DNA from 2 places in the Stackebrandtia soli genome. Region 2 is predicted to be linked to the other one. Evidence: predicted binding sites of a transcription regulator. Region 2 holds the regulator's gene; the other holds the start of a gene.
The links. The regulator HrcA, encoded in region 2, represses chaperone genes, less so after heat shock. The targets are predictions, from matches to a motif close to CTTAGCACTCNCNNNNNGNGAGTGCTAAG.

Region 1: a site for HrcA is predicted at 2,079-2,107, ahead of groES (co-chaperone GroES). Genes of this name have one in related genera too.

The regions. Positions count from the first base shown of each region.
Region 1 is NZ_CBCRZX010000025.1:93-15,457, forward strand. Features, by position in the region: gene groL (chaperonin GroEL) at 1-1,569, opposite strand, end outside; gene groES (co-chaperone GroES) at 1,633-1,941, opposite strand; gene ACM9NP_RS15110 (class I SAM-dependent methyltransferase) at 2,419-3,588, shown strand; gene rimI (ribosomal protein S18-alanine N-acetyltransferase) at 3,638-4,072, opposite strand; gene tsaB (tRNA (adenosine(37)-N6)-threonylcarbamoyltransferase complex dimerization subunit type 1 TsaB) at 4,086-4,751, opposite strand; gene tsaE (tRNA (adenosine(37)-N6)-threonylcarbamoyltransferase complex ATPase subunit type 1 TsaE) at 4,745-5,212, opposite strand; gene ACM9NP_RS15130 (alpha/beta fold hydrolase) at 5,209-6,402, opposite strand; gene alr (alanine racemase) at 6,402-7,502, opposite strand; gene ACM9NP_RS15140 (DUF6221 family protein) at 7,792-8,172, opposite strand; partial or broken gene ACM9NP_RS15145 (helix-turn-helix domain-containing protein) at 8,269-8,699, shown strand; gene ACM9NP_RS15150 (NAD(P)H-hydrate dehydratase) at 8,762-10,183, opposite strand; gene ACM9NP_RS15155 (holo-ACP synthase) at 10,180-10,548, opposite strand; gene glmS (glutamine--fructose-6-phosphate transaminase (isomerizing)) at 10,677-12,527, opposite strand; gene ACM9NP_RS15165 (hypothetical protein) at 13,304-13,600, opposite strand; gene ACM9NP_RS15170 (ATP-binding protein) at 13,652-15,365, opposite strand, start outside.
Region 2 is NZ_CBCRZX010000041.1:6,877-22,241, reverse strand. Features, by position in the region: gene pepN (aminopeptidase N) at 66-2,570, shown strand; gene ACM9NP_RS19110 (DUF1697 domain-containing protein) at 2,662-3,210, shown strand; gene ACM9NP_RS19105 (histidine triad nucleotide-binding protein) at 3,233-3,580, opposite strand; gene dnaJ (molecular chaperone DnaJ) at 3,913-5,061, opposite strand; gene hrcA (heat-inducible transcriptional repressor HrcA) at 5,105-6,127, opposite strand; gene ACM9NP_RS19090 (CapA family protein) at 6,260-7,399, opposite strand; gene hemW (radical SAM family heme chaperone HemW) at 7,442-8,683, opposite strand; gene ACM9NP_RS19080 (enoyl-CoA hydratase-related protein) at 8,682-9,467, shown strand; gene ACM9NP_RS19075 (hypothetical protein) at 9,590-10,414, shown strand; gene ACM9NP_RS19070 (DUF6346 domain-containing protein) at 10,419-10,877, opposite strand; gene ACM9NP_RS19065 (hypothetical protein) at 11,036-11,989, opposite strand; gene ACM9NP_RS19060 (hypothetical protein) at 12,256-12,456, opposite strand; gene lepA (translation elongation factor 4) at 12,837-14,687, opposite strand; gene ACM9NP_RS19050 (phosphotransferase) at 14,861-15,365, shown strand, end outside.

The DNA.
Region 1 (15,365 bases), on a different contig from region 2:
CGCGGGTTTGTCGACGATGATCACGTCGGTCGTCAGCGTCAACGCGGCGATGCTGACCGCGTTGGTGACGGCGTTACGCGTCACCTTCACCGGGTCGACGATTCCCGTACCGAGAAGGTCCAGGTAGGAGTCGAGCGCGGCGTCGTAGCCGTGACCCCAGTCGAGGTCGGCGACCTTGTAGACGACGACGTCGCCCGAGACACCGGCGTTCGACGCGATCTGGTGCAGCGGCGCGGCGAGCGCGCGCGACACGATGGACACGCCGACGGCGGCCTCGTCGTCGACGTCGAGATCGCGCAGCGCCTCACGGATCTGCACGAGCGCGGCGCCACCGCCGGGCACGATGCCCTCCTCGATCGCGGCGCGCGTGGCGGACACGGCGTCCTCGATGCGGTGCTTGCGCTCCTTGAGCTCGACCTCGGTCGCGGCGCCGACGCGGATGACCGCGACGCCGCCCGCGAGTTTCGCGAGTCGCTCTTCGAGCTTCTCGCGGTCCCAGCTGGATTCGGTGGCTTCGGCCTGCGCGCGGATCTGGTCGACCCGGCCCTTGACGGCGGCTTCGTCGCCTCCGCCTTCGACGACGGTCGTCGCGTCCTTGGTGATGACGACGCGGCGGGCGGTGCCGAGTTCGCCGAGTCCGACCTGGTCCAGCTTGAGTCCGATCTCGTCGGACACGAGCTGGCCGCCGGTGAGGACCGCGATGTCCTCGAGGATCGCCTTTCGGCGGTCTCCGAAGGCGGGGGCCTTGACGGCGCAGGCCTTGAACGTCTTGCGGGCGGCGTTGACGACGAGCGTCGCCAGTGCCTGGCCTTCGACGTCCTCGGCGATGATCAGCAGTGGTTTGCCCGACTGCTGGACCTTTTCGAGGACCGGCAGCAGTTCTTCGATCTTGGTGATCTTCCCGCTCGTGATGAGGATGAGCGGGTCGTCGAGGATAGCTTCCTGTGCTTCGGCGTCGGTCACGAAGTGCGGCGAGATGAAGCCCTTGTCGAACTGCATGCCTTCGGTGACGTCGAGTTCGGTCGCGAGGGTCGAGCCCTCTTCGATCGTGATGACGCCGTCGGAGCCGACGGCCTCGAAGGCTTCGGCGATGAGCGAGCCGATCTGCCCGTCCTGCGCGGAGACGGTCGCGACCTGCGCGATCGACTCCTTGCCGGAGACGGGGGTGGCCTTCTTCAGCAGGGCGTCGTTGATCGCCTTGGCGGCGGCGTCCATGCCGCGCTTCAGCGCGATCGGGCTGCCGCCCGCAGCGACGTTGCGAAGTCCGTAGTGGACCATCGACTGAGCGAGCACGGTCGCGGTCGTGGTGCCGTCACCGGCGACGTCGTTGGTCTTGGTGGCGACTTCCTTGACGAGCTGCGCGCCGAGGTTGGCGTTCGGGTCGTCGAGTTCGATGTCCTTGGCGATGGTCACGCCGTCGTTGGTGATCGTCGGCGAGCCGAACTTCTTGTCCAGCACCACATTGCGGCCCTTGGGACCGAGGGTCACCTTGACCGTGTCGGCGAGGTGGTCCACCCCGCGCTGGATGTGGCTGCGGGCGTCATCGGCGAAGTTGAGGATCTTTGGCATTGATTTCCCTCCTCATGAGACCGCCCCGGACACGTTGAGTCCGGGGCGGTGTCAATGGATCGATTACTTCTCGATGACGGCGAGCACGTCACGCGCCGACAGAACCAAGTAGTCCTCCCCGGCGTACTTGACCTCGGTGCCGCCGTACTTGGAGTACAGAACGACGTCGCCGACCTTGACGTCGACGGGAACCCGGTTTCCCTTGTCGTCGACGCGGCCGGGGCCGACCGCCAGGACGGTGCCCTCCTGCGGCTTCTCCTTGGCGGTGTCGGGGATGACGATGCCAGAGGCAGTGGTGGTCTCCGCTTCGTTCGTCTGGACCACGATGCGGTCCTCGAGCGGCTTGATCGCAACCTTCGTCGCGGTGCCCATGTGGCTTACCCTTCGGTCTTTACGCTGTTGACGATTCGTGGGCGGTGGCGATGTCGCGTCGTCGCGGGTTGTCGCGTCATCACGCCCGCCGCCCAAATTAGCACCCTCGAGGCGAGAGTGCCAGCCTTAGTGTAACCGCTGGCAATCTCAACCTGAGAGTGCTAACCCCACTTCGGGTTCGGTCAGCGCCAACGCAGGTCATCGACGTGAGAAGCGGCCGCCCGCGAACGCCACGACGCCTCGGATCGGGCTGTTCGCGACGAAAATCACGGGCTTTCGGCGGGTGTTTCGGCCGCCGAATCCACCCCGGAACGACCCCGAATGGACGGCGCGGCGGTTCGCCTTCCGAGCCGACGCGAACGTTCGGCGCCCCTCCCGGGCGCGGCGCACGCGCGTCACGGACCCACTCAGTACACAGGGGACTTCACCCGGGACACCGGTAACCGAGCCCCGTCGGCGTCCACGCACAATAACCGCATGGACGTCGAGTGGCTCACCAGTACCGACGGCGCGGACACCATCGCGATCGCGACCCGCCTGCTCGACGACGACCCCGACCGGGCCGGGATCGCCCTCGCCCGCGTCGTCGAGGATCCGCACCGTCGCGCGCTCGCCCTGACGCAGGCTCAACTGCGCGGCATCGCCGTCGCGAAGTTCGGACCCGACGCCGCCGCCCTGTATTACACCCGCGACGGCCTGGAGCAGGCGAGTCGCCGCGTCGTCGCCGACCGCCGCGCCCGGCTCTTCGTGGAGAACGGCGCCCGCGTCGTCGCCGACCTGTGCTGCGGCATCGGCGCGGACGCGTTCGCGCTCGCCCGGGTCGGGTTGGACGTCGAGGCCGTCGACGCCGACGCCGGTACCGCCGCCCTCGCCGCCGCGAACGCCTCCGCGATCGGATTGGCCGATCGCCTTCGCGTCCATCACGGCGACGCGCTCCACTTCGATCTGTCTGCCGTGGATTCAGTCTTCTGCGATCCGGCCCGGCGTAAGGACGGCCGCCGCGTCTTCGACCCGCGCGACTATTCCCCGCCCCTGGACGCCGTGTGGAGCGCGGCCGGGCCGCGCCTGACCGCCGTCAAGGTGGCGCCCGGCATCGCGCACGACGCGATCCCGGACGGAGCCGCCGCCGAGTGGGTGTCCGTCGACGGCGATGTCGTGGAGGCGGCCCTGTGGCGCGGACGTGCCGGGCAGGCGAACCGCACCGCCGTCGTCTTCCGAGGTGGGGAGGCGATCGAGTTGACCGGCACGGGTCGGCGGGACGCGGACGTCGGTGGGCTGGGCGAGTACGTGTACGAACCGGACGGGGCCGTGATCCGGGCGCGCCTGGTCGCGGAACTCGGCGACCTGATCGGAGCGCGGTTGGCGCATCCGACGATCGCCTACCTGTATCGGGACGCGCCGGCGACGACGCCGCTGGCGGTCGGTTGGCGAATCCGCGAGGTGCTTCCGTTCCACGTCAAGAAGCTGCGAGGAGTGCTACGGGAGCGCGGTATCGGGCGGTTGACGATCAAGAAGCGCGGCGCGGACGTGTCGCCGGACAAGTTGCGCCGGGAGCTGCGGTTGTCGGGTGCCGACGAGGCGACCTTGATCGTGACTCGGGACGGGGATCGTCATGTCGCGCTACTGTGCGACGCCGCGCCGGTCTGAGGGCGTCTCTTCGCGGGAATGGGACGTGGCCGGTGAGAGGCGGCCGTCGTCAGCGGCCGAGTCGGGCCCGCATGATGAGGGCGTCCTTGCCGGTGGCGGCGTAGTAGTTGCGTCGGACCGCGATCCCGTCGAAACCGAACGCCTCGTACATCGCCTGGGCGGGACCGTTGTCCGTGGCGACTTCGAGGAGCGCCGTGCCTACGCCGTTGTCGACGGCGTGGTCGAGGAGGTCGCGCAGGAGCGCGGCTCCGATGCCGCGCCGCTGGTGGGCGCCCGCGACGGCGATGTTGTTGACCCACGCCTCGTCGTCGGAGAGGGCGAGCCCGGCGTAACCGACGAGCGTGTCGCCGTCGAGGGCGGCGCGGTAGTAGTGGCCCGCGGCGAGTTCGGACCAGAACATCGCCGCGGTCCAGGCGTCGACGGTGAACAACTCGGCTTCGATGGGAAGCACGTCCGGGATGTGCCACCATCGAAATCGTTCGATGGACCAGGTCACGTCAGGCCCGGGTGCGCTGGCCGTTGACGTGGACGTCGGGGCGGCGCAGGTAGAGCGGGGTGAGTTGTTCGGTGGGGGCGCCGTCTCGGACGCGTTCGGCGGCGAGCCGCAGGAGCGCGGCGGGGTCGGGGTGTTGGGGGCCGTCGATGAGGTCGAGGCCGAGGATGTCGGCGTACTGGTGGGCTCCCGCGCCGAGCGCGCCGGTGCCGGGCGCGGTCTTCGAGGCCAGGTCGGCGGGCTTGTCGACGGACGGACCGTCGACCCGCTGTCCATCCTGTGCGTACAGCGCCCAGTAGACCTCCTTGCGGCGCGCGTCGGTCGCGACGAGGAACGGCCCGGTCGCGGTCGTGACGGCCGCGCCGATCCCGTCGAGGGAGCAGACGCCGTAGGTGGGGATGTCGAGGGCGTGCCCCATCGCGGCCGCGGTGGAGAGGCCGACCCGCAGGCCCGTGAACGGTCCCGGCCCGAGACCCGCGACGATCGCGCCGAGGTCCGCGGGCGTCGCGTCGGCTTCGGCGAGCGCGGCGGCGATGAGCGGCGTGAGTTGCTCGGCGTGGGCGCGGGCGTCGACGTGCGCGCGGGTGGCGCGCATGGTGACGGTCTCGCCGAGGTCGGCGACGCCGACGGTGACGGCGGGGGTCGAGGTGTCGATGGCGAGCGTCAGCATGTGCCCTCTGTCAGTGCTTTCAGTCGGGTGTCCCAGTCGCCGCCATGACCGATGAGCTCGATTTCGCGGGCGTCGTTGTCGTGGCGGTCGATGCGGATCTCGAGGTGGGAGTCGGTGAGTTGTTCGACGACCCCGGCGCCCCATTCGACGACGGTGACGGAGTCCTCGATGGACGCGTCGAGGTCGAGGTCGTCGAGTTCGTCGAGGCTTCCGAGGCGGTAGGCGTCGACGTGGACGAGGGGGATCGTTCCCGTGTCGGGCGGGTGCACCCGCGCGATGATGAAGGTGGGGCTCGTGATCGGTCCGGCGACGCCGAGTTCGGCACCGATTCCCTGGGTGAGCGCGGTCTTTCCGGCGCCGAGCGGCCCCGTCAGGATGAGCAGGTCACCGGGGCGCAGCAGGCGCGCCAGGTCCGCGCCGAGGCGTTTCGTGTCCGCGACCGTTGGAAGCAGAAAAGTCACCGTTCGTTCCCGTTCTCGGTTTTCTTGCGGCGCCACGGTTTGCGGCGCGGGGTCGACTCGTCGACCGCGTTGGCGGTTATGGTGTCGACGACCGATGCGATCATGCCAAGCAGGGGTTCGGTCGTGTCGGCGGGCTTCTCCAACAACGCGATGTGCCCGGTGTCGGGGATGATGATGAGCGTCGCGTGCGGGAGCGCTTCGGCGAGTTCGACGGCGTGGGCCGCGGGCGTGAACTGGTCGTCGCTGCCGCTGATGATGAGGACGGGCACGTTCGCGAGGCCGCGCAGCGAGCCGCGTTCGTCGTGTTCGAGGAGTGTCCTACTGAAACCGATGACGGTCCTGATCGGCGTGTTCGTGTTCATCTCCTCCACGTAGGACACGAGGGAGGGGGACGGTCTTTCGGTGGCGAATCCGTACCGCCGGGTCAGCATCCACGCGAGGTCGCCGACGATCTTGCGGGTCCGGTCGATCGCGCCGGGTGTCAACGCGGCGGCTCGACCGAGGACGGGCAACACGACCCTTCGGGCGCGGGCGAGGACTCGGGGCGCTCCGAACGTGACCTCCGAAAGCCCACCGGACGATGTGGACAGCAAGGCGACGGCCGTGACCCGGGACGCGAACAGTTCCGCGTGACGGCGCGCGAACGCCAGGATCGTCATGGCGCCCATCGAATGTCCGACGAGGATCAGCGGACCTGACGGCGCGGTCTGCCCGATGACGGCGTACAGCGTCTCGGCGAGCGAGTCGATGTCGTGCTCGGCCTCGGGTATCTCGCTGGAGCGTCCATGGCCCGGTTGGTCGTAGAACACCGCGCGGACGGGCAGCGTCGACTCGGTGAGGGCCCGCCGCTGGAAGTGGAAGGTGCCCTGGTCGAGACAGTAACCGTGGACGAACACGACGGTCGCGGTCGGCGCGTCGGCGCCGCCGTCACCGGGCTCGTAACGGGTGCCGACCGTCTCGACGTGCACGGACACCCCGTCCGAGGACGCGACGGTGCGAATCCGATCGGCGTGCAGCCGCCCGAAGGGTTCGTCGTGGTAAGGGTCGTCCGGGTCTCGCCTCGCCTTGTTCATCACATAACGCTCCGCGGCTACTCCGGCCGCCAGACCTGCGGCGGCGAGTCCGGCGATGGCGCTGATGACGCCAGCGCGACGCTTCTTGCGGCTCTGGGTGGAGGGGAGGTTGCTCATTACGGGTTCCCTACGTATCGACGTCTGACCCGGGCGCCGATCGACGTCAATATCTCGTAACTGATGGTGTCGTGCCAGATCGCCCAGTCGTCGGCGGTGATCTCGCCATCGCCGAAGAACTCGGCGACGTCACCGGGGTGCGCCTTCGCCTTGCCGAGCTTGACGACGACCTGGTCCATGCACACGCGCCCGACGATGGGGTGGCGCTCGCCGTTGATGAGCACCTCGGCCTTGTTCGACGTCGAGCGGGGAATGCCGTCGGCGTAACCGAGCGGGACGACCGCGACCGTCGTCGGCCGGTCCGTCACATACGTGTGTCCATAAGAGATTCCGTGTTCGGCGGGCAGGCGCTTCACCTGGGTCAGCCGCGCGCGCACGCTCATGGCGGGGCGCAGGCCGTAGTCCTGCCCGACGATCGGCGAGTAACCGTAGACGGCGATGCCGGGCCGCACCACGTCATAGTGCGTGGACCGGTCCGTCAACAGGGCCGCCGAGTTCGCCAAGTGGCGGTACGCGGGGTCGAGCCCCGCCGCCGAGACCGCGTCGAGGAACCGCTCGAACGCGGACTTCTGGGCCGCGTTCGCCGGATGCTCGGGTTCGTCGGCGCACGCCATGTGGCTCCACACGCCCACGAGCTCGATGAGGCCGTCCGCCTGAGCCTTCGCCGCGAACTCGCACAAGCGACCCCACTCGTCCTCGACGACGCCGCCACGGCCCATGCCGGTGTCGACCTCGAGGTGGACCTTCGCTGGCCGGGACGCCCGCACCGCGACGAACTCCCGCAACTGCGCCACCGACGACGCGCCCAACGACACGTCCGCCTCGATCGCCGGTTCCAGGTCGAGACCCGGCGCCGCCAACCACGCGAGAATCGGGACGGTCACGCCGTCCGCCCGCAAGGCCATCGCCTCGGGCAGGGTCGCGACCCCGAGCCGGGTCGCCCCGCCCGCGAGGCAGGCCCGAGCGGCCGGGATCAGGCCGTGTCCGTACCCGTCGGCCTTCACGGCGGGCATCAGCTCTGCCGACGTCCGCCGCGCCAGATTCGCCACATTCGCCGCGATGGCCTCCAGATTCACCACCGCTTCGGCCTGAAAAGACATGTCATCCAGACTACGTGGAATGACGCCGTCACCCATGCGGCACGCGGCGGCGATCAGCGTCACACCGCCCTCACGGCCCCCACCCGTGCGCACACCGCCACGACCACCCGGGCGAATTCCGGGTATGCGACCTTCGGCCGACCTGCCGGAACTCGGTGACGCCCGGAAGGACCGAGCCGACGTCCATCCTTTGGGACGCTAAGAGCTGTCCCGTAACGGGCTTCCGGTTGGCGGGCCCGGTCGAGAGCGTGCTTCGCCCATCGGGCGCTTTGCTCCGGGTATTGCCGTTTCAGGACCGCCGAGGGAAGTCGGGATGGTCGGCGTAGGGCGAGGCGAGGTCGAGCAAGTCGTCGCATGGCCAGGGTTCGCCATCGAATTGGCAGTCATCGCGGTCGTCCCACGGTAGTTCCGGATCTCCCGCTGCCGGGCTGAGGGCGTGACGGGCCAGGATGCGTCGTTTGGCGTCGATCTCGCGCAAAGCGCGGACCGGGTCGTGCAGAGCCACATGCAAAGCGATCGCGGGGTGGAAACCTGATAGGTTCACCTGACAGAAGTCGACCGTGTGCCCACGAGCCGACCACGTTCCACAACCATCACCGTCGCAACGTCGGGCCAGATCGGCTTCCTCATCCAGCCGCGCCTTGAGGAACCTCACCAGATCTTCATTCATAAACAGGCATCCTCGGTGGTGTGCCAGGCAGTGTCGCTTGATTTTCGTGGTGCGAGCATACGGTTCTTGATGGGCCGACGGTGAAATGATCTTGTTGTGGCTGGTGTAATCACAGCGTCAGGGCCGACTTGGATAGCCCCGTTCACCGGGTTGAGTCCCCGCCCGTTCGGCAAGCCGGTGACCGTGCTGCGACACGAGGGTGCAGATACGGCCCGCAAGGGTCGGCCGTGGGGCCCGCCGCTGGCCGACCGGGTGTTGCTGCTGGCGGCTTATTGGCGGACGAACTTGACGATGCGCCAGCTCGCCTTGCCGTTCGGGTGTCCAAATCAGCCGCGGACCGCATCATCGACCACCTCGGGCCGATGCTCGCGCTCCAGCCCCGCAAGCGGTTTGCCAAGGACGCCGTGCTGATTGTGGACGGCACCCAGATCTGGAGAATCCTCCGCGACTGCCGCCTCAAAGGCGACGGCGTCCACCACGCCATGCTCGGCATCGCCCGACTACACAACCTCCTTCTCGCCGGATAGGCAGCCGGCCAGCAATGAACAAGCACGTCACACCGACCCGCAGATCACTTACGGGACAGTCCTTAGGAGAGCTCCGCGACCACGTCGTGCAACGCGTCCGCGATGCGCGTCGCCGTCACCGGTCCCTGGCGCGCCGCGTGGCGACCCGCGAGTCCGTGAAGGAACGCGCCCGCGACCGCCGAACGCACCGGCGACAGCCCCGCGGCCAGGAGCGACCCGATGAGACCCGCCAACACGTCGCCACTTCCCGCCGTCGCCAAGGCCGGGTCCCCCGTCGGGTTGACGTGGACATTGCCGAACGCGTCGGCGACGACCGTCCGATACCCCTTCAACAACACGACGCACTCGAGACGCTTCGCCAACGCGACCGCCTCGCCGATCCGGTCGTCCCCGATCGCGTGGCCCGACAGGCGAGCGAACTCCCGGTCGTGCGGCGTCATGACGGTCCCATGTCGACGACCCACCAACATGGACGGATCGTGGGCGACCAAGGTCAACGCGTCGGCGTCGAGACACATCGGCACCGGCGCCGCCAACGCGGAGCGCAGCTGCGAGTCGGCGACCGAGTCCGTCCCCATGCCGGGACCGGCGACCCACGCCTGGACGCGACCGGCGTCCGCGACGCGGTCCTTCGTCACGACCTCCGGGTATCGGTAACGGACGTGCCGCGCCGCCGTGCCCGCGTATCGGATGTACCCCGCCGGGCCGGCGAGCGCGCCCGCGACGGCGAGTTCGCCCGCACCCGGGTACCGGAACGATCCGGCGCAGACGCCGAGGACGCCGCGCGTGTACTTGTTGTCCCACGCGTGTGGACGCGGCCACCAGCGCGCGATGTCGTCGAGGACGGGGATGAGCGCGTACGGCTCCGGCAGGTAGGGATCGAGTCCTATGTCGACAAGGTCGATCATGCCGGCGTGTTCGGCGGCGGTGCCGACCATCAACGCGGGCTTGCGGCAGCCGAAGGTGACCGTGATGTCGGCGCGCACCGCGTCGCTGTTGACGGCCCCCGTGTCCACATCGACTCCACTGGGGACGTCGACGGCGATCATGGGAACGCCCGCGAGCCGGGTGACCAGTTCACCGGCGCGTGCGGGCAGGCCCGGACGCCCGCCGATGCCGAAGATCCCGTCAACGGCCAGATCGGTCTCCGCCGGCGGCTCGTCGACCAGACGTCCGCCCGCGTCGAGCAGGGCGGCGACTCCGCCGGGATGAGACCGGCCGGGAAAGACCTCGACGGCGAGGACCCGCGCACCCCTGCGCGCCAGTTGAGCGCCCGCGTACAGCGCGTCGCCTCCGTTGTCGCCCGCGCCGACGAGCAGGGTCACCGTCGAGCCGTAACAGCCCCGCGTCTGTGAGAGCATCCGCCCGATCCGGGACGCGAGCCCCGTCGCGGCGCGGTGCATCAACGTGCCTTCGGGCAGCGTCGCCATGAGCGCCGCTTCCGCCGCGCGCACCTGCTCGACGCGCCACACGCCGTTCCTCATCGTTCCGCCACCACCATCGCCGAGGCGATGCCCCCGTCGTGTGACAGGGACAGGTGCCAACGTTCGATGCCGCGCTCGGCGGCGGCCGCGGCGACCGTGCCGCTCGTCGTCAGCCACGGCCGACCGTCCGGATCCGTGACGACCTCGCAGTCGTGCCAGTGCAGACCGCCCGGAGCTCCGAGGGATTTCGCGACGGCCTCCTTGGCGGCGAATCGCGCCGCGAGTGACTCGCTCGACCGTGGGTTGCCGCTGGCCGTGACGCGTTCGGCGTCGGTGAACAACCGGGCGGCGAGCAACGGGGTCCTGGTGAGCGCCTTGGCGAAGCGCTCGACGAGGACGACGTCTATTCCGACAGCGACAATCACGCCTGCCACTGTGTCACACCTGCCACGCGTGCCGTGACGGGACGCCGCACGCGGACACGGAGTCCGCGCCGACCATGAGACGGGATCGGCGCCGGGTCGCCCCGACGCCGATCCCGTCTCATCTGTCCTTATTCGACTGTCACGGATTTGGCGAGGTTCCGCGGCTGGTCGATGTCGTGGCCCTTGGCGGCAGCCAGCTCGCAGGCGAAGACCTGCATCGGGACGGCCGTCAGGAGCGGCGCGAGGAGCGTCGAGACGCGCGGCAGGAACACCGTGTGGTCGACGTGCGGAGGAACGACGACGTCGCCCTCCTCGGCGATCGCGATGACGGTCGCCCCGCGCGCCTTGACCTCCTGGATGTTCGACACGACCTTGTCGTGGAGGAGGCTGCGCCCGCGCGGCGACGGCACCACCACGACGACTGGTGTACCGTCGTCGATCAGCGAGATCGGGCCGTGCTTCAACTCGCCCGCCGCGAAGCCCTCGGCGTGCATGTAGGCGAGCTCCTTGAGCTTCAGCGCGCCTTCCAACGCGATCGGGAAGCCGACGTGACGGCCGATGAACAACGCGCGGTCCGCGTTCTCCATGTGCCGCGCGAGCAGCCGCACCGGCTCCATCTCGCCGAGGACCTTCTGGATCATGTCGGGCACGGTGGCGAGCTCGGTGAGGACGGCGGCGACCTCGTCCGCGTACTTGATGCCGCGCACCGACGCGAGGTGCAGACCGACGAGATAGCACGCGACGAGCTGCGTCAGGAACGCCTTCGTCGACGCGACCGCGACCTCGATGCCGGCGCGGGTGTACAGCACGGCGTCGGATTCGCGGGGAATCGTCGAACCGACGGTGTTCGTGATCGCGAGGATGCGCGCCTTCTGGTTCTTCGCGTGCCGCAGGGCCATCAACGTGTCCATCGTCTCGCCCGACTGCGAGATGACGATGACCAGTGTGGACCGGTCGAGGACCGGGTCGCGGTACCGGAACTCGCTGGCGAGTTCGACCTCGCAGGGGAGGCGCACCCAGTGCTCGATGGCGTACTTGGCGACCATTCCCGCGTGGTACGACGTGCCGCAGGCGACGATGAAGACCTTGTCGACATCCCGAAAATCCTGATCGGACATTCGCACCTCGTCGAGGGTGATCTCGCCGCCGACGGTGAAACGACCCCGCAGCGTGTCGGCGACGGCGCGCGGCTGCTCCTCGATCTCCTTGAGCATGAAGTACTCGTAGCCGTCCTTCTCGGCGGCCGAGGCGTCCCAGTCGACGTCGAAGGGCTTGCCCTCGGCGGGATCCCCGTCGAAGTCGGTGATCGTGAGGCCGCTGGCGTCGATCGTCACGACCTGGTCCTGCCCCAGCTCGACGGCGCTTCGGGTGTGACTGATGAACGCCGCGACGTCGGACGCGAGGAAGTACTCGCCGTCCCCGATGCCGGCGACCAGCGGCGAGTTTCGGCGAGCGCCCACGACGACATCGGGGTGCGCGGCGTCGACGGCCAGCAGCGTGAAGGCGCCCTGAAGCCTGCGGCACACGACGCGCATCGCCTCGGCGAGGTCGTCGGTGCGACGCAGTTCGGCCGACAGCAGGTGGGCGACGCATTCGGTGTCGGTGTCGGACGAGAACTCGATGCCCTCGGCCTCCAACTCACCACGCAGCTGCACGAAGTTCTCGATAATGCCATTGTGGATGACAGCGGTGCGGCCGTCGACGGACACATGCGGGTGCGCGTTGCGGTCGTTCGGTTGCCCGTGGGTCGCCCAGCGGGTGTGCCCGATGCCGGTGGTCGGCCCCGTCAATCCACCGCGCGCGGTGACGGCCTCCTCCAGGTTGGCGAGCTTTCCGGCGCGTTTCTCCGTGATGACGACGTCCCCGTCGATCAAGGCGACTCCGGCCGAGTCGTACCCCCGGTATTCGAGGCGGCGAAGCCCCTCGTTGACGACAGCTATCGCCGGACGGGCGCCGACGTATCCCACGATTCCACACATGCCGGCCAGCGTACACGAGTTTCGATCAGGTGAACTGCTCGATAATCCCTATTTCAATCACGCACTCTGATCGAACACGAGGTCGATGAACGACGGAGCGGACACGATGAAACAAATGAGCCCGAGAAGTGAAACGGCCCAACGGAACCGATCGATCCACCATGGATACGGCGATCAGCGGCGGTTCGCGGACGACGCGGGAAGACGAAGGAGCGCGTCGGCGTCCTCGCAGGCGAACGGGCCCTTTCGGCCTCGGGGCGCGCCGCTGCCACGCGTGCGAGCATGAACTGAGGCGGCCTCGGGCGCCGACGGAACGATGTCCCTGTTCGTGCGATGAGAGAACGCCGGTGGGTTGGGTGGTGGCCGGGAAGACCCGGTCGCCCCGTCGGATTCGGGTCCACCCCTCGGGTGGTGGCACGACGGCGAAACACGGGATCGCGCATCCGGGTTGCGCGGCGGGTGGTGAGGTTCGAGGGCATCGGTGGCGGGTCGAGCCTCCGTGTCATCCCCGAACACGAACGCCTCGCCTCGCCTTGGCCGACCGATCGCCGCCCGTGCGCGGTGACGAGTTCGGACCTTCCGCCAGGCCTGCCCCCGACCTCGGGCAGGCCGCCAACGACATGTGGGCCTGGATCAGCCCTGAGATGGCGCTCGATCACGGGTACCGCAGGGGATCCGGGGCCGAACACCGCGACTCGCGCCGCGTCGGTCGCGAAGCAGCGACGCGGGAGAGCGATCATGCACTATGGATCATCGTGCTTCCGTCCGGCGCGAGGTCACGCGCGAGCACGACGAATGATCGTCTTGACGAGATCGGTCAACGCCGCGAGTAGCGCGAGGACGAGAAAGAAGACCGCGATGAACGGGAAGAACTCCCGATCGCCCTCGGTCATCCCCCACGCGTCGGCGACCGGCGTGGTCGCGACGACGGCGATGACCGCGAACAGGACACCGAACGGTGCCAGCGACGCCCAGGTGATCCGGGCAAGCGGAGCCGCCGAGGACCAGACGACACGGATGAACCACCGGTTCACGGGACCGTCATGCCGACTGCGTACGGGGTCGTTCGTCATGCGCCCTTGCTACCACCCATCGACGTCGATCGCAACGACGCGGGCCCGACCTCACCGCGGGAACGTCCGCATCAGGGCGAGCGCCTCGGCGGTCTCCATCACGGTCCCGGCGGCGAACGCCCGGTCAAAGACTTTGGGCCCCAACGAGTTGCGGAGCCGGTCGGCGTATCGGCGGCTTCGAACGGTCAAGTACGGCAACCCGAACATGTGCTCCTCGCTGCTCGGCCAGATCGCCGACGCGTGGCCCATCAGCGTCGCCGCCGCCAACGGGGCGCCCCGGTCGACGGCGACCCAAGCGATCGTCGAGAGGGTCACCGCCATGCCCCGGCGGTCTCCGAACTCGGCCTGCGCGGCGGCGGCGCGGCGCAGCATCGGCAAGGCGTTCGCCAGGTCCGCACCCTGGTGCAGCAACAGTCCGTGCGACCACACCGTGTACGAGTTGTGCCAGCGTTCCCCGAACCGCCGCGCCATGACGTCAGCGGTCTCGAAGTCCTCGGCGGCGCCGACGTCGTCGGACCGCAAGGTCTTGATGACGCCGCGCTGGCTGAGCGCCTGCTGCGCCCCGTACGGGAGCGCGAGGTCGTCGAAGCGGCGCAGGGCCGTCGTCGTGGCGTGCTCGGCGTCGTCGAAGCGGCGCTGTTGGACGAGACGCAGCCCGTCGATCAGCGTCGCCCACACCGCCGACGGCGAGTCGGCCTCCGACAACGCGCCGACGCGGGCGGTGAGGCGCTCGGACTCCTCGGCGTGTCCCAGCAGCAAGGTCACGTAGGCGAGCGCCCACAGGGTCTCGGCGTCGGGGCTGAGGTCGGCGGCGGCTGCCAACCAGCGACGACCCTCGTCGAGAGAGCCCACCGCGATCCAGAACCACACCAGGCGTCGCGCGGTGGCGGCGTGCCGACCGCCGTCGGGGACGGAACCCGCGTACTCCATCGCGACCCGCAGCTGTGGAAGCTCCCGGCGGACTCGGCGGATCAGTTCCACCTGTCGACGCCCGTACCAGTGCGTGTCGAAGTCGACGGCGAGGCGTAGGCACCAGTCGGCGTGCCGAGTCCGAGCGCGGTCGGTCTCGCCGGCCTCCGCGAGTCGGCGCGTGCCGAACGCGCGGATCGTCTCCAGCACATGGAAACGACCGGGGGTGTCGACCGATCCGACCAGGACGGATCGGTCGATGAGCCGCATGACGGCGGCGCGTACCGCCTTCGGCGGATCGTCCTCGGTCGCGCACAGCTCCACCGCCATCTCAATGGACGGTTCACCGATGGCGACCGCGAGCCAACGCCACACTCGCTGCTCCAATGGGGAGCAGAGTCGGTAGCTCCAGTCCAGCATGGCGGCCAGGGACCCGTGCCGGTGGCCGTCGTCGCCGGGGTCGTCCAGCAAACGGGAGAGCTCGTCCAGTTCCGACAGGAGCGCGCCGAGGGACAGGTCCCGAAGCTTGCGGGCGGCGATCTCGATCGCCAACGGCAACCGGTCGAGCCGTTCGCAGATGCGCACCGCCGCGTCGGCGTCCTCCCCGGACTCGGGAAGGATCACGCCGATCGTCCAGGCTCGGTCGCGCAACATCGAGACGGCGACCTCCGTCGGCAACGGTCCGACGGGAACGAGCCGCTCCCCGTCGAGGACCAGGGGCACACGGCTCGTCGTCAACACGGTGACGCCGGACCCGGCCGACAGGATCGTCTCGATCACGGCGGCGCACTCGGCGACGACGTGCTCACAGTTGTCGAACACGATCAGCGCGTGGATGTGCGTGACGGCCGAGCGC
Region 2 (15,365 bases):
CGATAGGCTCTCGCTCGAGAAGACGTTCCACAGTATCCGCTCTTGGACGGGAGTTCCACCACCTCATGGCCGTGACGCACAATCTCACCCACGATGAAGCCCGCGCCCGGTCCGCCCTCCTGGACGTCGACTCATACTCCGTCGATCTCGACCTGACGCGCGGCGACACGCTGTTCGGCTCCACCACGTCCGTCCGCTTCGTCTGCGCGACACCGGGTGCCGCCACGTTCATCGAGGTGTCCGCGGAACGGATCGTCTCGGCGTCCCTCAACGGCGAGCCCGTCGACGTCTCCGGCTTCGACCCCGCCGAGGGGCTGCGCCTCACCGGACTCGCCGCCGACAACACGCTCGTCATCGTCGCCGAGTTCGCGTACAGCGACGACGGCGAAGGCCTGTACCGGTTGACCGACCCCGCCGACGGGTCGACCTACCTGTACACGCACTTCGAGGCGAACAACGCGCAACGCGTCTACGCCTGCTTCGACCAGCCGGATCTGAAGGCGCGCTTCACGTTCACCGTCACACTGCCGTCGGAGTGGACCGCAGTGTCCAACATGCCGGTCGAACGACGCGCCGTCGACGCGGACTCGCAGACCGTCCGCTTCGCCGAGCTGCCCCGAACCAGCACCTACCTCACGGCCCTGTGCGCGGGGCCGCTGCACCACGTCCGCGACACCCACGACGGCATCGAGCTCGGCCTGTATTGCCGTGCGTCGATGGCCGAGCATCTCGACGCCGCCGAGCTCTTCGCCCTCACCAAGGGCGGCCTCGACCACTACCACCGGCACTTCGGCGTCCGCTTCCCACTCCCGAAGTACGACCAGGTCGCCATGCCCGAGTACAACTCGGGAGCGACCGAGAACTTCGGCTGCGTCGTGTACGCCGAGCAGTTGTTCGTCTTCTCCTCCGCCCCCGACGACTCCGCGCTGGAGCGCCGCGCGTACATCATGTTCCACGAGATGGCGCACATGTGGTTCGGTGACCTCGTCACACCTCGCTGGTGGGACGAGACCTGGCTGAAGGAGGCGTTCGCGACCTGGGCAGGACTGTGGACGACCGCCGAGACGACCCGGTTCACCCACGCGTGGACGACGTTCACCGTCGGCGAGAAGAACGCCGCCTACACCGCGGACGACCGCCCCACCACCCACCCCGTCTACGCCGCCGTCCCCGACGTCAAGATCGGCCGCGCCAACTTCGACGCCATCACCTACTGCAAGGGCGGGTCGATCCTCAGACAGCTCGCCGCGCTCCTCGGCATCGACGACTTCACCGCCGGCCTGCGCGACTACTTCGCCGAGCACGCGTTCGACGTCGCCGAGTTCGCCGACCTGCGGGCCGCCCTCGAAAAGGCGTCCGGGCAACAGCTCGACGACCTGGCCCGGCAATGGCTGTCCACCACCGGTTTCAACCGGATCAGCCCACGGATCACCGTCGACGAGACCGGCGCGATCACCGCGCTGACCATCGAACAGGACGGCGAACCGGCGAGGCGTCATCGGATCACCATCGGCCTGTACGACGTCGAGGGCGCGGTACTGCGACTGCGTCGCCGCGAGCCCGTCACCGTCGACGGCGCCACCACCGCCGTCACCGCCCTCATAGGAGAGACGCGACCCGACGTCGTCCTCCTCGACGACACGTCACAGAGCTACGTCGGCGTCGACCTCGACGACACGTCACTGCGAACGATCCTCACGGGAGCCCTCCCGGACGATCCACTCGCGCGCGCCGTCGTCTGGTCCGCCCTGTGGCGCCGCACCCGCGAACTCGACCTGGCGCCCGAGACCTTCCTCGACCTCATCGCCGACCGACTCCCCGCCGACGGCCACACCGCGATCGTGTCCACCATGCAGTACCTCACCGCGGGAACGATCCGCGCCGTCGACGACTCGCGCAAGACCGTCGTCGCCGAACGGCTCGCCGAGTCGTACGCGCGCGCCACTGACGCCGCCGATCCCGGCAGCCGTCTCCAACTGACGTGGGCGACCGCGTTCACCCGATACGCCCGCGCCGCCACGACGAGCCGGATCCTCCGAGACTGGCTCACCGGCACGAACGTCCCCGACGGACTGCGCGTCGACCAGTCCCTGCGGTGGGACATCGTTCACGCGCTCGCCGCCGCCGGTGAACTCACCGACAACGAACTCGACTCCGAAGCCGAGCGCGACACGACCACCCTCGGACGGCTCGCCGCGCTGACCGCCCGAGCGGCCCGACGCGATGCCGAGGCCAAAGAAGAATCGTGGCGGCTCCTCGAAGACCCGAGCCTCTCCGCGGCCGACCAGCGCGCGATCCTGTCCGGCTTCTGGCAGTTCGACCAATCCGAACTGCTGCGACCGTACGTGACCCGATTCCTCGACCTCATCGACACGCTGTGGGACGGCGGACACCACGAACGCGCCGGGCACGCCGTCCACTTCACGACCGCGTTCCCCACCGGAACCGACACGATCGAGGCGCTCGACCGCTGGTTGTCCATCGAGGACCGCCCCGCGACGCTGCGCCGCTTCGTCACCGAGGCGCGCTCCGAGGCGATCCTGCGGCAGCGCTCCATGATCCGCGACTGACCGGCCATTCGCGACCGACCGGCGTCGTCGGTCCTCGGCGTTACGATCGACCACGGCGCGACGGAGAGCCGGGCCACCACGGGAGGAACACATGAAGTCGTTCGTTGCGCTGCTGCGCGGCGTCAATGTCGGCGGACACAACAAGGTCGCCATGGCCGACCTGCGAAACCTGTTCACGGCGCTCGGCTTCACGAACGTCCGCACGTACATCCAGAGCGGCAACATCGTGTTCGGCGCGGACACGTCCGACGCCGCCGCGTTGGCGGAGACGATCCGGCTCGGCATCTCCCGCGAACTAAAAGTCGACTGTGGAGTCATTGTGCGTGACGCCGCCGAGCTCTCGGCCGTCATCGACGGCAATCCGTACGAGGACGAGGACGTCGACGAGTCGAAGCTCGGCGTGATCTTCCTGGCGGACGAGCCCAGCCCCGCACAGGCGGAGCGCCTCGTCGTCCCCGAGGGGATGCCCGAACGGATCGTCGTGTCCGGTCGGCACCTGTACGTCCTCTACCCCAACGGCATGGGACGGTCCAAGTTGGATCAATCGTTCTTCCGGAAGCGTCTCCCGAACACGACCACGACGACCCGGAATCTCCGCACAGTCCGCAGGCTCCACGACATGCTGATGGCCGACACGTAGGGCCGGCCGTCGCGTCGCGCCGTCAGATGGCGAGCATCGGCCCCAACGGCGTACCGCCGAGCAGGTGCAGGTGCACGTGGAAGACCTCCTGGCCACCGTGGCGCCCGGTGTTGAACATGAGCCGGTAGCCGTCTTCCGCGACGCCCTCGCTCGTGGCGATCGTGCCGGCGACGTCGATCAGGCGCCCAGCGAGCGCCGGGTCGGCGGCGGCGAGTTCGGCGGCGTTCGCGTAGTGCGCCTTCGGGATGACGAGCACGTGTGTGGGCGCCTTCGGCGTGATGTCGCGAAACGCCAGCACGTCGTCGGTGTCGGCGACGACGGTCGCGGGGATCTCGCCCTCGACGATGCGGCAGAACAGGCAGTCGGTCATGTCCTCATCGTAGGAGGTCGGCCCGTCCACCCGCCGCGTCGACCGCGCCGTCGGACTCGATCGGCTCAATCGGGGACGTCTCGGGTCGACCGGTCGCGTCGCACGCGAGTCCGCGATGGCGGTGCGTCCTGCTCGGCCGAGCACCGCCGTCACCAGGCACTTCAGCTCACGTTCAGCGGGCTTTAGCGTGGCTTCAGCGTTTCCGGTCTACGTTCAAGCCAGGGGAGGAGGATGGCGGCCCCCACGAGGAAGCCACTGTCGACGGTCACCGGTCGACCGTCGACGGGGAAGACGTCGCGGGCGGTGGCCATGACGACCACCGCCCGGGTCGATCAGGCGTGGCCGTTGAAGGCGTCGCGCACCCGAGAAAAGAAACCGTTGCCGCGCACCGGCTCCACGATCTCCTCATCACGCAAGACGGCGAGCTCCTGAAGGAGGCGCTCCTGCTCCGGGTCGAGCTTCGTCGGGGTACGGACGTCCAGGTGGACGAACAGGTCACCCCGGGCGTCGCCGCCGCGCAGCTTCGGCACGCCGGCCCCGCGAATGCGCAGGGTCGAACCCGGCTGTGTCCCGGCGTGGACGTCCACCTGCTCCTCACCGTCCAATGTGCTGACGGTGAGGCGGGTACCGAGCGCGGCCGCCGTCATCGGGAGCCGCAGTTTGCAGTGCAGGTCGTCGCCGTCCCGAGTGAAGACGTCGTGCGGCTTCTCGCGGATCTCGACGTACAGGTCACCGGCGGGGCCGCCGCCGGGGCCGACCTCACCCTGCCCGGCGAGGCGGATGCGCATGCCGTCCTCGACGCCCGGCGGGATCTTGACGGTCAGCTTGCGCCGAGTGCGGACGCGTCCGTCGCCGCCGCATTTGCCGCAGGGGTGCGGGATGATCGTGCCGTACCCGGAGCAGGCCGGGCAGGGACGGGCCGTGACGACCTGCCCCAGGATCGTCCGTTGGACGCTCTGCACCTCGCCCGCGCCCCCACAGGTGTCGCAGGTTTCGGGCTGGGTGTCATCGGCGGCTCCGGAGCCCTCGCACGTCCCGCACACGACGGCCGTGTCAACGGTGATGGGCGATTCCATGCCGAAGGCGGCCTCGGAGAGTTCGAGGTCGAGCCGCAGCACCGCGTCGGAGCCGGGACGGCGTCGCGGTCGCGGGCCGCGTCCGCCACCGGCGCCCATGCCTCCGCCGCCGAAGAAGGCGTCCATGATGTCCTGGAAACCCATGAACGGCCCGGCTCCACCGGCCGGTCCCGCGCCGCCACCGCCCGGCGCGAGGGGGTCTCCGCCCAGGTCGACCATCTGCCGCTTCTGCGGGTCGGACAGGACCTCGAACGCCGCGTTGATGTCCTTGAACTTCTCGTGGGCTTCGGAGGACGGATTGACGTCGGGGTGGAACTCGCGCGCGAGTTTGCGATACGCCTTCTTCAACTCGTCCGGGGTGGCGTCGCGGGAAACGCCCAATATGCCGTAATAATCCTTGGCCACGTGTGCTCTCGTTGTCTTCTTGGTAGCGGGTCAGATACGGGTGTCAGCTTTGCGCGAGGATCTTGCTGACGTAACGGGCGACCGTACGGACCGCCGCGATCGTGCCGGGATAGTCCATCCGGGTCGGGCCGACGACGCCGAGCCCACCGACGATGGACCCGAGCGGGCCGTAACCGGTGGAGACGACGGACGTGCCCGCCAGCCCGGCGATGTCGTTCTCCTCGCCGATGCCGATGTGCAGGGTCGTGCCGGAGTCGATCTCGCCGAGCAGCTTCAACAGCACGACCTCCTCCTCCAGCGCTTCGAGGATCGGCCGCAGCGAACCGGCGAAGTCGACCGAGTGCCGGGTCAGGTTGGCCGTACCCGCCAGCGCGATGCGTTCCTCGCCTCGCTCGACGAGGGTCTCCAGCATGACGCCCGCTAGCACCGTCATCACGGACGTCAGTTCCGGCGGGCATTCCGACGGCAATGCCGTGATCAGCGGTGAGGTCTCGGTGAGCCGGACACCGACGAGTTTGTCGTTGATCAGGGTCCGGATCCGCAGGACGTCGTCGGCGGACAGTTCGGTGGGCATGTCGAGCACGCGCTGCTCGACCCGGCCCGTGTCGGTGATCATGACGAGCATCACGCGGGAGTCGCTGATCTGCACGAGCTCGATGTGCCGGACGCTGCTGCGCGACAGGCTCGGGAACTGGACGACGGCGACCTGCCGCGTCAGCTGGGCGAGCAGGCGCACCGTCCGGTACACGACGTCGTTGAGGTCGACGGCCTCGTCGAGGAACCGATGGACGGCCCGACGTTCGGCGGCCGTCAGCGGTTTGATGGTGCTCAAACGGTCGACGAACAGCCGGTAGCCCTTCGTCGTCGGGACTCGCCCGGCGGAGGTGTGCGGCTGGTGGATGTAGCCGTCGTCCTCGAGGGCGGCCATGTCGTTGCGGATCGTGGCCGCCGACACGCCGAGTCGATGCCGGTCGACGAGGGCCTTGCTGCCGACCGGTTCCTGCGTCGACACGTAGTCCTCGACGATGGCGCGCAGCACTTCGAGCTTGCGGTCATTGATCGACATCGCTCGCTGCACCTCCCTCAACCGGTGTTCGTCGCGCCTGGCACTCGACCCAGACGAGTGCCAAGCCTACCTGGTACCGCCCACCGATCGCCCGCCCGAGAGCAACCCCGGTCACGTGATGGCGATCCCTGGTCACGCCGGTGGCGAAATCGTTCCGTCCGGCGACAGCCGAACACCGGCGTCGCCGAAGTCCGCGGACAGCTCCGTGACGTCGGCGATGCCGCCGCCGGCCGCGTCGAAGGCGGGGTATCCGCCGTCGACCATGAGGGTCGCGACGACCTTGCCGGACAGGAATTCGCCGTCCGGCGTCAGCTGAACCGAGAGGATCGCGCCTCGCCCTAGGGGTCCGTTGGCGCTCAGGACGCCGTACCCGGCGAAGTTGCCGAGGCTGTGCGCCACGAGGCGGCCCTTGTAGAACTCCATGCCGCGCAAGACGTGCGGGCCGTGGCCGAGGACGAGGTCGGCACCGGCGTCGATCGCGGCACGGGCCACCGCCGTCGAGTCGCCCCGGTCCTCCCCCGCGAAGGTCTCCGGACCACCGGTCACGTGGCGGTGGTCGACGCCCTCGGCGCCGACGTGCATGCTCAACACGACGATGTCGGCGCGCTGCGCGGCGGCGTCGACGAGGGCCGTGACGGCGCTGACGTCGAGCAGGTTGGTGTAGAAGTCGTAAGTCGCGACACCGACCACGGCGACGGTGGCGTGCGGGGTCTCCAGTTCGACGATCTCGCCCTTGACGCCGGCGAGCGGGATGCCCTCGGCGTCGAGCGCGGCACGGGTGTCGCCGACGCCGTCGGGTCCGGCGTCGAAGCCGTGGTTGTTGGCGATGTTGAGAACGGTGAATCCGGCGTCGGCGAGCACCGGCGCGTACGCGGGAGGCATGCGGATGTAGACGCACTCGTCGTCCTCGCCGCATTTCTTGAAGTCGGTGCGTTCCGACAGGGGGCCTTCGAGGTTGCCGAAGACGACGTCGCCGCTGAGGTGTTCGGACACCCGGTCGAAGAAGCCGGCCGCGGCGTTCGGCGGGAGCGCGTCGGGGATCGCGCCCATGACGGTGTCTCCGACACCGGTGATCGTGACCGATCGGACGGCGGGCGCGTCGGGGGACGGCGACGTCGAGGTGTCGGCCGCCGGAAGGAACGATCCCGTCGGTTCGGGCCGCAGCCACATGGCGAGCAGCGCCACCGCGACGACGGCGACGGTCGCCAGGGCGACGGGCAGCGGCCAACGTGGGCGGGGCGCGGCATGGACGGGTGAATAACGCGCGGACATGGTGGGAATTCCCAGGGGTGGGGCGGCCGGGTGGCCGACGGGTCAGTCGATCAGGTCCCGCACCACGGCGTCGGCGAGGAGCCGTCCCCGCAGGGTCAGGATGGCGCGACCGGTCGTGAACGCCGCCTCGTCGAGGAGTCCTCGCTCGACGGCGTCGCGCGCGGCGTCACGGCCGGGGCCGTTCAGCGACGATATCGCCAAACCCTCACGGAGCCGCGTACGCAACATCACGGTTTCGACATAACGCTGATCACTCGTCAAGGTCTCGCGACCTGCGGCCGGCGACTCGCCCGCCTCGAGTTGGCGGGCGTATCGACTGGGGTGCTTCACATTCCACCATCGAAGACCGCCGATATGACTGTGCGCTCCGGGCCCGAAGCCCCACCAGTTGTCGCTGCGCCAGTACAGCAGGTTGTGCCGACATTGCGCCACCGGCGTGGTGGCCCAGTTCGACACCTCGTACCAGGTCAGCCCCGCGTCGGTGAGCAGGCGCTCGGCCGCGAGGTACCGGTCGGCGGCGACGTCGTCGCTCGGGTACGGCAGGTCGCCGCGCCGGATTCGGCGCGCGAGCGCGGTGCCGTCCTCGACGATGAGGGCGTACGCGGACACGTGGTCGGCGCCGACGTCGATCGCGGCACGGACGCTCGCGGCGAAGTCGTCGGGGGTCTCCCCGGGGGTGCCGTAGATCAGGTCGAGGTTGACGTGGTCGAAGCCGACGTCGCGGGCGGTGCGGGCGACGTCGAGCGCGCGACCCGGCGTGTGATCTCTGTCCAATATCGACAGTACGTGTCGGGAGGTCGACTGCATCCCCAGCGACAGTCGTGTGAAACCGCCGCGCCGAAGTGTCGACAGGTAGGCGGCGTCGACGGATTCGGGGTTGGCCTCGGTGGTGACCTCCGCATCGTCGGTGAGGCCGAAGGTGTCGGCGACCATGGACACGATCGCGGTCAGTTCGTCGGCGCGCAGCAGCGTCGGGGTGCCGCCACCGACGAAGATCGTCGACGCGGGCGGCGCCGATCCACCGGCGACTCGCTTGGCGAGCGCGAACTCCTGGGCGAGCGTCTCCAGGTAGTTGTCGCGGCTCGCGCCGCCGCCGAGTTCGGCGGCGGTGTAGGTGTTGAAGTCGCAGTAGCCGCAACGGGAGGCGCAGAACGGAACGTGCACGTAGACGCCGAAGTCGCGCCGCTCCATCCCGTCTAGGGCGGCGGCGGGCAGGGCCCCGTCGCGCGGGGCCGGTTCACCTTCGGGCAGCGCGCTCGGCACGCGTACTACCGTACGTGCCATGACGAATGGCAACACGGACGAGTTGGTCACATACGTCGTGGAGCGCGGTATCGCGACGCTGACCTTGAACAGTCATCACAATCGGAACGCCTTGTCAGCGGCGTTGATGCGGCGTCTGCTGGAGCTCTTGGGGGCGGCGGTCGCCGACGACGCGGTGCGGGTCGTCGTGTTGTCGCATGAGGGGACGGTGTTCTGCTCCGGCGCGGACCTGAAGGAGACGGCGGCGGCCCGACGTGCCGGGGAGGTGCCCGCGGCGTTGTTGACGGAGGTGCTGGCGGCCCTGTGGGAGTGCCCGAAGCCGACGATCGCGGCGGTGAAGGGTTCGGCCAGGGCGGGTGGGCTCGGCCTGATCGCGGCGTGTGACATCGCCGTGTGCTCGGGCGAGGCCTCGTTCGCGTTCACGGAGGTCCGCCTCGGCGTCATCCCGGCGGTCATCTCCGCGCCCGTCCTTCGTCGACTGTCGAGCCGCGACGCGACGGAGCTGTACCTGACGGGGCGGGTGTTCACCGGCGACCACGCTCGGCAGATCGGGCTGGTCACGCACGCCACCTCGTGGTCTGATGTGGATCAGACGGTGGCGGACTATGCCGCCGACATCGTCCGGGGCGCGCCGAAGGCCTTGGCGGGCACCAAGACGCTGCTGCGACGCGGCGAGGAGGACCTGCGGGGCGAGCTCGCCGCGCTGGCGACCACGTCGGCGGGTTTCTTCCTGTCGGATGAGGGCAGGGAGGGTGTGGCGGCGTTCGCGGAGAAGCGCGACCCGTCCTGGATTCCCGACGCCTGACCAACACTCAGCCATCGATAGACGACAATACCGAGTCGATTTGACCGAACTGTTCGGATTGCCCCGATTACGGGTGCGTACCATGTGATGTCCTCGCTTCGCTCTCGCTCGCAGGAGGACTCATGCGTCACCGTCGGGTCGCGGCAATCGCGACCGTCGTTCTCGCCGGTACCGTGATGGCGGGTTGTTCCGGAATGGACCGTCTTGGGACGGCACCGACCCCGGACTGCACGGTCGCCAGCGACGGACACGTCGTGGAGTTGGAGTTCGCGCAGGCCGCCAACGCGGCGACGATCACGGCCGTCGGGGTGGGGCGGGGTCTGCCGCCGCGCGCGATGATCGTGGCGTTGGCGACCGCCTGGCAGGAGTCGAAGCTGCACAACATCGACTACGGGGATCGCGACTCGCTGGGGCTGTTCCAGCAGCGACCGTCTCAGGGTTGGGGCAGCGAGGAGGAGATCCTCGATCCCCGGTACGCGGCCACCGCGTTCTACGAGCACCTCGAGCGGGTGCCGGAATGGGAGTCCATGCGGGTCACCGACGCCGCGCAGACGGTGCAGCGCAGCGCGTTCCCCGAGGAGTACGAGCAATGGGCCGACGACTCGGCGGCCATGGTCGACGCGTTCACCGGCGTCACCCCGAAGGCGCTGCGCTGCGTCCAGGTCGAGCGGCCCGGCGAGGGCGTGTCGACTTCGGACCTCGGCCGGGCCCTGTCGTTGGACTGGGGCGAGTCGGCCGAGTACGTCGAGATCGACGGCGGCATCGCCGTGTCGGTGTCGTCGGTGGAGGACGGGTGGCGGTACGCGTCGTGGCTCGTCGCGCATTCGACGGAGCGGGGCATCGCCACGGTGGAGTTCGACGGGCGTCGGTGGCACGCCGAGTCGGGTGAGTGGGAGACGCCGGAGGCCGCGGGCGACGACGCGACCGTCATCGCCACCGTCCATTGAGGCATCAGTAGCGGCTGAAGAGGTTCCGCACTCCCGCGCCGAACATGATCAGGCCGGAGATCAGCCCGGCGGCGGTGAGGATGACCGCCCAGGTGTTGCGGTCGACGTCCGCACGAGACCAGTTGTTCGACGTCATCCCCGCGCTGGCCAGGGGGAACTGGTTGCCGATGTCGGTGGGAGTGAACTCGGATCCGCCGAAGGTCTGCTCGTAGGTCTCCCCGTCGTCGGCCTCCACGTCGACGCGGCAGCTCCACCAGTAGCCGACGCCGCTCAGACTGACCGGGCCCTCCTCGGCGCATTCGACGACGGTGCCGACGGCGCTCGAGCGCGAGTCCAGGTCGTCGACATTGGCGACGCCTCCACGAAAGTTGATCGCCGTCCACCCCGTCGTGAACAAAGCGACACCGAGAAAGATCAACAGCACCGGCGATCGGGTAGCACCGCGTACGTCGGTTGTGGACACGCTCCACGCTCCTCACCCATGACTGTCCGATATGGCGTTAATGGATCGCCACGGTCTACCGTATCGGTTCGTCACGGGACCGCCGGACCTGATCGGTCGGCGACGGCGGTCGGCGGCCGAAGACGACGCGGTGGCCCGCGCCGCCTTCGGCCATTCGATCACAGCACGTACGGCATCCGGGTGTATTCGGTGGCGAAGTCTCCGGTTCCGTCGAAGTAGTTCGAGACGAGGTAGGCGGGGTCGAGTCCGATGAGGCCGCGTTGCAGGTGGTCCCCGTCGTCGCTGTCGTCCCAACGCCACGGCGTCATCGCGGCGTTGTCCTTGCCGTCGTCACCGGCGAGCGCTCCTTCGGAGGCGAAGGTCCGCGAGTCACCACGGTGGTCCCACAGTTGGCCGGGGCCGAAGAGGTCGATCAGCTCGTACGAGACACTGCGATCGTTGCCGCCGTCGGGTAGTTCGCCGTGGCCGCCGGGGTGGTAGACGATGCCGTCTCCGCCGGGGAACTCCTCGCCGCTCCAGGCGTAGATGCCGTGGCCTTTAGCTTCCTGCTCGATCGTGGGCCGGTCGAAACCGTCCACATTCTGCATGATGATCTCGCCGTCGACGCTCTGACCGCCGTCGACGAACGGGCTGCCGGGCGGCGTGTACGACCAGAAGTGCGTGTGCGCCACCGTGATCATGCCCTCGAGCGCGCCGTAAGTCGTGCCGTCCTTGCGAACGGTCAACAGGACGCCCTCGAGGTCGTTCTCGTGGTGGTCGATGTTGAACGGGTCCCACCAGTCGACCCAGTCGCGCGGGTGGAAGTACGCGTAGACGATGAACCAGTGGGTCGCCGTCTCCGAGACCGAGTAGTAGGCGGCGCCGGTCAACCGGTCGGTCAGCACCTCCTGGTTCTCCCAGTTGTCGCGCATGTCCCAGTCGCCGTCGAAGTCCATTCGCGACAGATAGTCGGCGTCGGCGTCGCTGTCATCGACGTCCTGGTACAACACGGGGGCCCAGCGCTGGACGAGGTCGGCGTCGCCGACCGAGGCGTGCCCGGCGGGGGCGGCGACGCCGAGTGCGGTGACGGTCGTGACGACGGCCAGGCTCGCGGCGGCGAGCGATCTTCTCATGTGGTCCTCCCAGATGAATGGGGCCGGTAAGGAACTTACACATTGAGATATGTAAGAGTTTCACATTCTATGGGTGGGATCGTCAGCGTGTCATCACCCGGGTAAGGCCGCGCCGAGGTCGACGCGACCATGGCGGCGTCCGACACCCGCCGCGCCTCTTCCAGTGCCGCGCCGCGATCGCCGTCGTTCGGTGGTCCGCCAGCACGCCGCCCGCGTTCGCCGAACCGCCGTCAACCAGATCGCCCCGCACCACGTCCGCAGTGACGTCACCTTCGCGGCCGCCGGACCGCGACATTCCCCCACCCACGACAGGCATCGGCGCCATACGACGATTCGACGAACGCGGCACCACCACGAGGGTCGGCGTCGACGACCGCGACAGCCCCATCGACCTGTGATGATCCGAGGAGAACGTTCAACGAGTACGACGAAGTGGGCTCACCAACGCCGACGACGTCCTCGCCCATTCATATGAGTCCTCTTCGGACTCATTGGTCGTGCTGGGGACGAGCCGTCCCCCGCCGCCGCGCACGGGCCACCTCACACCCGCGACACCCGAAACGGCGATCCTGCCGACGAGCGCCCGCCGAGATCGGCGGCGCGTGGCCGGGCGGATCGTCGTCTCGGACGCCTCCAGAGGCGGCGTCGGTCCGTGGTCGCTGCGCCCGCGGCCGCCCCCCGACAGGCGCCGCTCGGCGTACGCGTCACGACGGTCGGCGACCACGCGCGGCGACCGCTCAGCCAGCTCGTGGCCTTCGCGGCCGCCCTCACACGGCGACGCCGTCTTCACGATCACGACCCTCGACGGGTCCCGGTCGTCGAACGGCACGACCACGCCGCCCAGGCGCTACTTCTTGCGCTCGCCCGTCGAACCGTCCGAGGTCAGGGCGGCGATGAAGGCCTCCTGCGGGACCTCGACCCGGCCGACCATCTTCATGCGCTTCTTGCCTTCCTTCTGCTTCTCCAGCAGCTTCCGCTTACGACTGATGTCACCGCCATAGCACTTGGCGAGGACGTCCTTGCGGATCGCGCGAATGTTCTCGCGGGCGATGATGCGCGAACCGATCGCCGCCTGGATCGGGACCTCGAACTGCTGCCTCGGGATCAGCTTGCGCAGCGTCTCCGTCAACCGGACCCCGTATGAGTAAGCCTGATCCTTGTGGACGATCGCGGAGAACGCGTCGACCTTCTCCCCCTGCAACAGGATGTCGACCTTGACGAGGTCCGCCACGGCGTTGCCGGTGGTCTCGTAGTCGAGCGACGCGTAGCCCTTCGTCTTCGACTTCAACTGGTCGAAGAAGTCGAAGATGATCTCCGCCAACGGAAGCGTGTACCGCAACTCGACGCGCTCCGGGGACAGGTAGTCCATCCCCTGCAGGGAACCGCGCCGCGACTGGCACAGCTCCATGACGGCGCCCACGTAGTCGTTGGGGGTCAGCACGGTCGCCTTGACCATCGGCTCGAACACCTCGGCGACCTTCCCGTCGGGGAACTCGCTCGGGTTCGTCACGACGACCTCGGAGCCGTCGTCGAGGGTGACGTCGTAGACGACGTTCGGCGCCGTCGAGATCAAGTCCAGACCGAACTCGCGCTCAAGCCGCTCGCGAATGATCTCCAGGTGCAGCAGGCCGAGGAACCCGCACCGGAACCCGAACCCGAGCGCGGCGGATGTCTCGGGTTCGTACGTCAGGGAGGCGTCGTTCAACTTGAGCTTGTCGAGCGCCTCACGCAGGTCGGGATAGTCCGAGCCGTCGATCGGGTACAGCCCCGAGTAGACCATCGGCTTGGCCTCGGCGTAACCGGCGAGCGCCGTCGTCGCCGACCGGTGCAGGCCCGTCACCGTGTCACCGACCTTCGACTGGCGGACGTCCTTCACACCCGTGATGAGGTACCCGACCTCGCCGACGCCGAGACCGACCGACTTGACCGGCTCCGGCGAGATCACGCCGATCTCGAGCAGTTCATGAGCGGCCTGTGTGGACATCATCTTGATGCGTTCGCGCGGCGACAACTGGCCGTCGATGACACGAACGTAGGTGACGACGCCACGGTAGGAGTCGTAGACCGAGTCGAAGATCATCGCGCGAGCGGGCGCGTCCGGATCCCCCACCGGCGCGGGGAACTGCGCGACGATCGCGTCCAACAGCTCCGCGACACCCGCGCCGGTCTTACCCGAGACGCGGAAACAGTCCTCCGGTTCACACCCGATCAGGTGCGCCAGTTCCTCCGCGTACCGCTCCGGCTGTGCGGCGGGCAGGTCGATCTTGTTCAGGACGGGAATGACCGTGAGGTTGTTCTCCAGGGCCAGGTACAGGTTCGCCAAGGTCTGCGCCTCGATGCCCTGCGCCGCGTCGACGAGGAGAACCGCGCCCTCGCACGCCGCGAGAGACCGCGACACCTCGTACGTGAAGTCGACGTGGCCGGGGGTGTCGATCATGTTGAGGACGTACTCACCGCCGACGTCCGAACCGGCGCTGACCTTCCACGGCAGCCGCACGGCCTGGCTCTTGATGGTGATGCCGCGTTCCCGCTCGATGTCCATCCGGTCGAGGTATTGGGCGCGCATCTGCCGTTGCTCGACGACGCCCGTCAACTGCAGCATCCGGTCGGCCAACGTCGACTTTCCGTGGTCGATGTGCGCGATGATGCAGAAATTGCGGATCCGGGAAGGGTCCGTGGCGCCGGGCGCGAGTTTCACTGGCACGTCCGTTCGTTTCGTGTGCGGTGGGAAGACCCCCCATGATCCCATGACCGCGCCGCGCGCCTACCGCCGACGACGCCACAGCGTGCCGCGCCGCACGTCCACACCGACGCCGCCACAACTTGAAATCGTGTTGCCGTCGACGCCGCCACTCGGCAGGATCAACGACCATGACAACCCGCTTCGGTGTACCCGTGCCCTACGAGGCGACCGCGGTACGGATCGGCGTGGACGAGCTTCCCGCCGACGTCCGCGCCGAGATCGCCGCACAGATCGGCGGACCCATCGCGTCCGTGCGCATGGCCGGCGGCGGATTCAGCGGCGGCTTCGCCGCGATCGTCACAGCGGAGACCGGGCGACGGATGTTCGTCAAGGCGTCGGGCCCCGACCTGCCCTTCGTCCTCAACGCCTACACGGCCGAAGCGCACATCTCCGCGCTCCTCCCCGACGAGATCCCGGCACCCCGACTCCAATTCTCGTCCCAAGTGGATGAATGGGTCGTCCTCGGTTTCGAGGCCATCGACGGGAAGGCCCCGCGCATACCGATCTCCCCCGACGAGTGGACCCTCATGTTGCGGGCGTGGGAGACGGCCGCCGACGCCCTGACGCCGATCCCCGCGTCCCTGCGCGACTACCCCCTCCCCAACTGGGCGACCGAGGACCTCTCGGGCTTCC